Regions from separate parts of the Leclercia pneumoniae genome, predicted to be linked through region 1. Evidence: predicted binding sites of a transcription regulator. Region 1 holds the regulator's gene; the other holds the start of a gene.
What was found. Region 1 encodes CRP, which controls carbon source genes, mostly activating them, when cyclic AMP is high. Its sites were predicted from a motif close to ATGTGANNNNNNTCACAT; they were not measured.
Positions count from the first base shown of each region.

Region 2: the regulator CRP is predicted to act here: its motif matches at 2,521-2,538, upstream of azuC (stress response protein AzuC).

Region 1 covers NZ_CP071383.1:3,933,660-3,937,823, forward strand. Annotated here, with positions in the region: gene JZ655_RS19175 (YheU family protein) at 1-63, shown strand, start outside; gene JZ655_RS19180 (phosphoribulokinase) at 94-963, shown strand; gene JZ655_RS19185 (OsmC family protein) at 1,030-1,434, opposite strand; gene crp (cAMP-activated global transcriptional regulator CRP) at 1,745-2,377, shown strand; gene JZ655_RS19195 (YccS/YhfK family putative transporter) at 2,435-4,164, shown strand, end outside.
Region 2 covers NZ_CP071383.1:2,655,534-2,659,697, reverse strand. Annotated here, with positions in the region: gene JZ655_RS12940 (HD domain-containing phosphohydrolase) at 1-28, opposite strand, end outside; gene JZ655_RS12935 (RpiB/LacA/LacB family sugar-phosphate isomerase) at 278-916, shown strand; gene JZ655_RS12930 (MFS transporter) at 958-2,379, opposite strand; gene azuC (stress response protein AzuC) at 2,591-2,674, shown strand; gene JZ655_RS12920 (DUF2766 family protein) at 2,783-3,034, shown strand; gene JZ655_RS12915 (anaerobic C4-dicarboxylate transporter) at 3,113-4,164, opposite strand, start outside.

The sequences.
Region 1 (4,164 bases):
ATCGTGTGGTCCGAGCTACATGAAACCGTCAACGTCATGCCCCGCAATCAATTTCGCGGTTAATCGCTTCATCTTTCTACTCAGGGAGTTGCTATGTCCGCCAGACATCCGGTTATTGCCGTCACAGGATCGAGTGGTGCAGGCACCACCACTACCAGCCTCGCCTTTCGTAAAATCTTCTCTCAGCTTCATTTAAGCGCCGCAGAGGTCGAGGGTGACAGCTTTCACCGCTACACCCGTCCTGAGATGGACATGGCCATTCGTAAAGCGCGCGATCTGGGTAAGCACATCAGCTATTTCGGCCCGGAAGCGAACGATTTCGGCCTGCTGGAGCAAACCTTTCTCGAGTATGGCCTGAGCGGTAAAGGACAGTCACGCAAATACCTGCACACCTATGACGAAGCGGTGCCCTGGAATCAGGTGCCGGGCACCTTCACCCCCTGGCAGCCGCTGCCGGAGCCGACGGATGTGCTGTTTTACGAAGGGCTGCACGGCGGCGTGGTCACGCCACAGCACGACGTGGCGCGCCATGTTGACCTGCTGGTGGGCGTGGTGCCTATCGTTAACCTCGAGTGGATTCAGAAACTGACCCGCGATACCAGCGAGCGTGGACATTCGCGTGAGGCGGTGATGGACTCCGTGGTGCGCTCGATGGAAGACTATATCAATTTCCTGACGCCGCAGTTCTCGCGCACCCACATCAACTTCCAGCGCGTCCCTACAGTGGACACCTCTAACCCCTTTGCGGCTAAAGCCATCCCCTCTCTGGATGAGAGCTTTGTGGTGATCCATTTCCGCAACCTGGAGGATATCGACTATCCCTGGCTGCTGGCGATGCTGCAGGGCTCATTTATTTCGCACATGAATACGCTGGTCGTGCCGGGCGGGAAGATGGGGCTGGCGATGGAGCTGATTATGACGCCGCTGGTGCAAAGATTGATGGAAGGGAAGAAGATCGCATAAGCCTGGTCCCTCTCCCTGTGGGAGAGGGTTAGGGTGAGGGCATCAACACGCACGATGCCCGATAAATTACGCTTCGATCACCTCATACGAATGCGTAATATTCACCGCTTTCTCCAGCATCAACGCCACGGAGCAATACTTCTCTGCTGACAGATCCACGGCGCGGGAGACCGCCGCGTCTTTCAGTTCTTTACCCGTGACAATGAAGTGCAGGTTGATATGCGTGAACAGGCGCGGCGCCTCTTCACGGCGTTCCGAGGTCAGTTTCACTTCGCAGTTTGTCACCTCATGGCGACCTTTTTGCAGGATAGAAACCACATCAATTGCGCTGCAACCGCCAGCGGCCATCAGCACCATCTCCATCGGGCTTGGCGCCTTATCTCCGGAGTTGCCGTCCATCAAAATCTGGTGCCCTGAAGCCGACTCGCCCAGGAACGTTAAGCCCTCAACCCATTTCACACGCGCTTGCATTGTAGTTAACTCCGAAGTTGCAATTTTCCTGACAGATTACGCGCCAGTAACAATTCTGGCAACGGAAGGCGACCTGTATCAAGCTGAAGCGAGACACCAGGAGACAGGCGGCTAAAGCTATGCTAAAACAGTCTGGATGCTACAGTAATACATTGACATTACGCATGTATGCAGAGGACATCACACATTACAGGCTGCTGAATATTGTGACAGCCCGATTCCCAGGAATGGGGAAGAATTCGATTGCAACCCCAGAGTGAAGGCGTCCATCCCGGCTCTGGAGACAGCTTATAACAGAGGATAACAGCGCATGGTGCTTGGCAAACCGCAAACAGACCCGACTCTCGAATGGTTCTTGTCTCATTGCCACATTCATAAGTACCCATCGAAGAGCACGCTGATTCACCAGGGTGAAAAAGCGGAAACGTTGTATTACATCGTTAAAGGCTCCGTGGCCGTGTTGATCAAAGATGAAGAAGGGAAAGAGATGATCCTTTCTTATCTGAACCAGGGCGACTTTATTGGCGAACTGGGCCTGTTTGAAGAAGGTCAGGAACGTAGCGCCTGGGTACGGGCAAAAACCGCGTGTGAAGTGGCTGAGATCTCCTACAAGAAGTTCCGCCAGTTGATCCAGGTGAACCCGGACATTCTGATGCGCCTCTCCTCGCAGATGGCACGCCGCCTGCAGGTGACTTCTGAGAAAGTGGGTAACCTCGCCTTCCTGGACGTGACCGGCCGTATCGCTCAGACGCTGCTGAATCTGGCAAAACAACCTGACGCGATGACCCATCCGGATGGTATGCAGATCAAAATCACCCGTCAGGAGATTGGTCAGATTGTGGGTTGTTCCCGCGAAACCGTTGGCCGTATTCTGAAAATGCTGGAAGATCAGAACCTGATCTCCGCCCACGGTAAAACGATCGTGGTTTACGGGACGCGTTAATTCCGAAAGAACGGCGTGCCATCGCAAGATGTCACGCCGTTTTTGTCTCTGGCATCTATGTGGCGCAGGCTGATTTATCACCCGGAAGTTAACTACGCACTTCGACAAACGCTGGTGCTGTGTCTTCCTGTGGCCGTCGGTCTGATTCTCGGCCACCTGCAACAGGGTCTGCTCTTCTCTCTCGTGCCTGCCTGCTGCAACATCGCAGGGCTGGATACCCCCCATAAACGCTTTTTCAAACGTCTGATCGTTGGCGGCTCGCTCTTTGCCGGCTGTAGTCTCGCCGTCCAGTTACTTCTGGCCCGCGACATCCCCCTGCCCCTGATTCTCACCCTGCTGGCGATGACGCTAGGGGTGACGGCAGAGATCAGCTCTTTGCATGCCAGGCTGCTACCCGCCTCGCTGATTGCCGCCATCTTTACCCTGAGCCTGGCGGGCAATATGCCGGTGTGGGAGCCGTTGCTGATCTATACGCTGGGCACGCTCTGGTATGGGCTATTTAACTGGTTCTGGTTCTGGATGTGGCGCGAACAGCCGCTGCGGGAATCGCTGAGCTTGCTGTACCGCCAGCTCGCTGACTACTGCGAAGCGAAATATACCCTGCTCACCCAGCATACCGACCCGGAAAAATCCCTGCCGCCGCTGCTGGCCCGCCAGCAGAAGGTGGTGGATCTTATCAGCCAGTGTTATCAGCAGCTACACATGCTGGCAGCTAACAGAAATCACGAATACAAACGTCTGTTGCGAACCTTCCAGGTCGGGCTCGACTTGCAGGAGCATATCTCCGTCAGCCTGCATCACCCGGAAGAGGTGCAAAAGCTGGTGGAACGCAGCCACGCCGAAGCCGTGATCAGATGGAATGCCCAGACCGTCGCCGCACGCCTGCGTGTACTCTCGGATAATATTCTCTATCACCGCTACCCCACCCGCTTCAGCATGGACAAGCAGCTGGGCGCGCTGGAGAAAATCGCCCGGCAGCACCCGGAAAACCCGGTTGGGCAGTTCTGTGCCTGGCACTTTAGCCGCATCGCCCGCGTACTACGTACCCAGCGTCCGCTCTACTCGCGCGACCTGATGGCCGATAAGCAAAAACGTCTGCCGCTCTTCCCGGCGCTGAAAAGTTATCTGTCGCTCAAGTCTTCCGCGCTGCGCAATGCCGCACGCATCAGCGTCATGCTCAGCATCGCCAGCCTGATGGGGATGGCCCTCCATTTACCGAAGCCCTACTGGATCCTTATGACCGTTCTGCTGGTCACGCAAAACGGCTACGGGGCGACGCGGGTACGCATATTCCACCGGGCAGGCGGTACCCTGGCAGGGCTGATTATCGCGGGTGCCACGCTGCACTTCCACGTGCCGGAGGGCTTTACGTTACTGAGCATGCTGCTGATTACGCTGGTGAGCTACCTGATCATTCGTAAAAACTACGGCTGGGCGACGGTCGGCTTTACGGTGACCGCGGTATACACGCTGCAGCTCCTCACGCTGAACGGCGATCAATTTATCATCGCCCGTCTCGCAGACACGCTGATAGGCTGTTTAATCGCTTTTGGCGGCATGGTGTGGTTGTGGCCGCAGTGGCAAAGCGGGTTGCTACGACAGAACGCCCACGATGCGCTGGAAGCCGACCAGGAGGCTATTCGCCTGATCCTGAGCAGTGACCCTCAGCCAACACCGCTTGCCTGGCAGCGCATGAAGGTGAACCAGGCGCACAACGCCCTGTTCAACTCGCTGAATCAGGCGATGCAGGAACCGGGGTTCAATTCACACTACCTGGCCGACATGAA
Region 2 (4,164 bases), 1.3 Mb from region 1:
AACGAAGCGTCAGGCGGCGCAAATTCACAGTTAAACCTCGAACTGATGGTTTGTCGTCTTTTTCTTGCAGTCTAGTCAAAAGAAGAGCAGGGCGACTAAGCTTTTTTTCAGGTTGTGAATCCATGCAGCAAAACGGTTAAAGGACGAAACTGTGAGCCCATCTTTATTTTTTAAAACTATTTTTCAGTTAATTTGAAAGTCTGTTTGCTAAGTAGTAAGGTTGAAAAGGTTAGCTATTCACCGCGGGAAAGCCCGCCACGCATTCAGGAGATGAAGAATGAAAATTGCACTGATGATGGAAAACAGCCAGGCGAGCAAAAACGCCATCATCCTCAATGAATTAAACGCCGTTGCCGATGAGAAAGGTTTCCCGGTGTTTAACGTCGGCATGAGCGATGAGCAAGATCACCATCTGACCTATATTCACCTCGGTATCATGGCGAGCATCCTGCTCAACTCCAAAGCAGTTGATTTTGTTATCGCCGGCTGCGGCACCGGCCAGGGTGCACTGATGTCCCTGAACATCCATCCGGGGGTGAACTGCGGCTACTGCATCGATCCGGCAGATGCGTTCCTGTTTGCACAGATTAACAACGGTAACGCGCTGGCGCTGCCTTTTGCGAAAGGCTTCGGCTGGGGTGCAGAGCTGAACGTGCGCTTTATCTTTGAAAAAGCCTTCACGGGGCGTAAAGGCGAAGGCTATCCACCAGAGCGTAAAGAGCCGCAGGTGCGTAATGCCGGCATTCTTAACCAGGTGAAAGCAGCGGTGGTCAAAGATAACTATCTCGACACGCTGCGCGCCATCGATCCGGAACTGGTGAAAACCGCAGTAACGGGTCAGCGCTTCCAGCAGTGCTTCTTTGAAAACTGCCAGGACAAAGAGATCGAAGCCTTTGTTCGCAGTATTGTTGGCTAATATGTTGGTAGTAATAAAAAGCCAGCAGCAGCTGGCTTTTTTTATGCCTGCTTACCCGAGACGGCGCTACCGGCGTTTTTCGTCAGCCGCAGCGTATCGAACATGCCTGCCAGGCAGATCAGCGCAATCACCACAAACGCCAGCCGGAAGCTAATGCCGGGCAGCGCGTTAATCTCCAGCATCTCGCTAAAAAGCTCACCAATGCGGATCCCGATTGCGCCAAGCGTGATGCCCAGCCCCACGGCCAGTTGGGTAGCGGTCGAGAAGAGGGTGTTGGCATAGCTCATTTGTGGTGAAGGGACATCTGCAAAGGCGAGGGTGCTAATTGCGGTAAACTGCACTGAACGAAACACGCCGCCGAGATAGAGAATCAGCATAATAAGCCAGACGGGCGTCTCGGGGGTCAACAAGGCACAGGCTAACAGCGCCAGGACGTTCAGCGTCCCGTTGATGAGCAGCAATTTTTTGAATCCCAGCGTGCGAATCAGCGGCGTGGTTGCCGGTTTGATGGTCAGGTTACCGACAAATACCGCCAGCACCAACAGCCCTGAGTGAAACGCATCCATTCCAAACCCCACCTGAAACAGCAGCGGCAGCAGAAACGGCACCGCGCTGATAGAGGCGCGGAATAATGAGCCACCGTACATTGTGACGCGAAACGTCGGCACCTGCATGGCATCGAGGCGGATCATGGGCCATGGTGCCCGCAGGAAGTGGCGCAGAGCCCAGACCAGCGTGACGGTGCCGAGTGCCAGCAAACCCAGGGTCAACCCCAGCTCAATCTGCCCGACGCCCAGCGACTCCATGGCATAGACCAGGCTTACCATCGCAATGGCGGTGGCGATAAAGCCTGGCGTGTCAAACGGTCGGCGGGCCTCCTCGCGGATATCGGGAATAATGCGCAGGGCCAGGGCGATAGCTATCAAGCCCAGCGGCACATTGATAAAGAAGATCCAGCGCCAGTTGGCATAGCTGGTAATAAAGCCTCCGAGCGGAGGTCCGATAATGGGGGCCACCAGTGCAGGCCAGGTGAGGGTGGCGATAGCGGTAATGAGCTGATGTTTTGGCGTAGTGCGCAGTACGGCCAGTCGTCCGACCGGTACCATCAAGGCGCCGCCCATCCCCTGCAAAATACGCATGGCGACAAATTGATCGACGCTATTGGCCAGGCCGCAAAATACCGAGGCAAGGGTGAAAATGGCTAACGCAAGCGCAAAGACTTTGCGTGCGCCAAAGCGGTCTGCAATCCAGCCGCTGGCCGGAATGAGCACGGCCAGGGTAATCAGATAGGCGCTAATGCCAATGTTAAGATCGACCGCCTGAACGCCAAAGCTTTTGGCCATATCAGGAAGCGCCGTGGCGATCACGGTGCCGTCGAGAAACTCCATAAAGAAGGCGCCGGCAACCAACAGCGCGGCGGGCGAGAGCCCACCGGAGGCTTTACCGGTATTGTTTTCTGCCATTTGTCCTCTGCCACTAAAAAAATTTTAAATTTTACTGAGAGTTGTTTAATTTTAATCTCATGTTTTTGCTTATATTTTTGGTCAAATGCGCCATTTATCTGGCATTTGCATGAGTGATGGGCATCACAAAACCATTGATTTTTGTGATGCAGGTCATATTATAAGCGCATCAACCAAAACACCTGCACATAAAAACAACCGGAGCATACCGATGAAACTGCGCGCAATCCTGAAGAGCATGTGGGAAACCTACTGCAAAACCTTCAAAGACGTCCCGCCTGGCGCGATGTTCTGATAAAAAAACCTGCTGCGGCAGGTTTTTTTATGCCCGAAAACGGCATCCGGGAAGGTGCAAGGGCAGGAGTTTTGCTACTATGGCCGCCTTTCAATAAGGAGAAGCCAAATGTCTCAAAACCTGAGTGCCGATCAGGAGCTGGTCTCTGACGTGGTCGCCTGCCAGCTGGTCATTAAACAGATTCTGGACGTGCTTGACGTCATCGCCCCGGTCGAAGTTCGCGAGAAGATGACCACCCAGCTCAAAAATATCGATTTTAGCAGCCATCCTGCCGCCGCCGACCCGGTCACCCTGCGCGCTATCCAGAAAGCCATTGCGTTGATTGAGCTTAAGTTCACTCCGCAGGGCGAATCCCATTAAAATAAACCGATGTTTTGAATTTAGAAACGTTTTTGTGAAGTTTTTAAACGGGCGGCAGCGCGCCGCCCGGAAAGGTTTTTAGAAGAACAACTGCACCAGCATGTAACTAACCGCGCAGGCGCAGCTTACCCCAATCAGCCCCGGTAAGATAAAGCTGTGGTTGATGATGAATCTGCCAATCCGCGTGGTGCCGGAACGGTCAAAGCCGATACAGGCGAGGTCGCTGGGGTAGGTAGGCAGGACAAAATAGCCGTACGAAGCGGGGAAGAAAGCAATCAGCATTTTGGGATCGATGCCCAGCATAAGCCCCATCGGCGCGACGGCGGTTAAGGCTGCCGCCTGGCTGTTCACCAGCTTTGAGACTAAAAACAGCACGAGGGCGTAGGTCCAGGGATGGTTCTTCACTACCCCCTCCAGAGCCATTTTTAACTCTTCCAGATGGGCCTGGAAAAAGGTATCGCTCATCCACGCCACGCCAAATACCGAGAAGATGGCCACCATACCCGCTTTAAAGACCGCGCCATTGGAAATGGATGAGGGGTTAACCTTGCAGACCACCAGCATTACCGCACCGGCTATCAGCATCATCATCTGAATGACCAGGTTCATTGAGAGCGGGGTCAGCTTGCCTTTCACCTCAAATGCCGGCCGTAAATCAGGTAACGCCCCCAGCAGAACCACCAGCGCAATACCGGCAAAGAAGATCCACGTTGACCACCAGGCGTGTTTTTGAAATTGCTGGTTAAGTAGGGTCTCAGTGTTACCGTAAATAAACTTTCGTAGCTCAGGGTCGCTGATTCGCTTCTGAAACGCTTCATCATCGGCCAGATCTTTACCCCGGCGCAGGCTCCAGAGCGCCGCTATCGCCACACCCGCTAACGACGCGGGTACTGACACGGCCAGAATCTGCAGAATGCCCCAGGCCTGACCGCCCCCGTGATGCTGGGCAAGGATAGAGATCAATGACACCACCGCCACAGAGACTGGCGATGCGGTGATCGCCATCTGCGAAGCAATAGAGGCTACGGCCATCGGGCGCTCGGGGCGGATCCCTTTTTTCAGCGCGATGTCGGCGATAATAGGAAACATGGCGTAAACCACATGCCCCGTGCCGCAGAGAAAGGTCAACA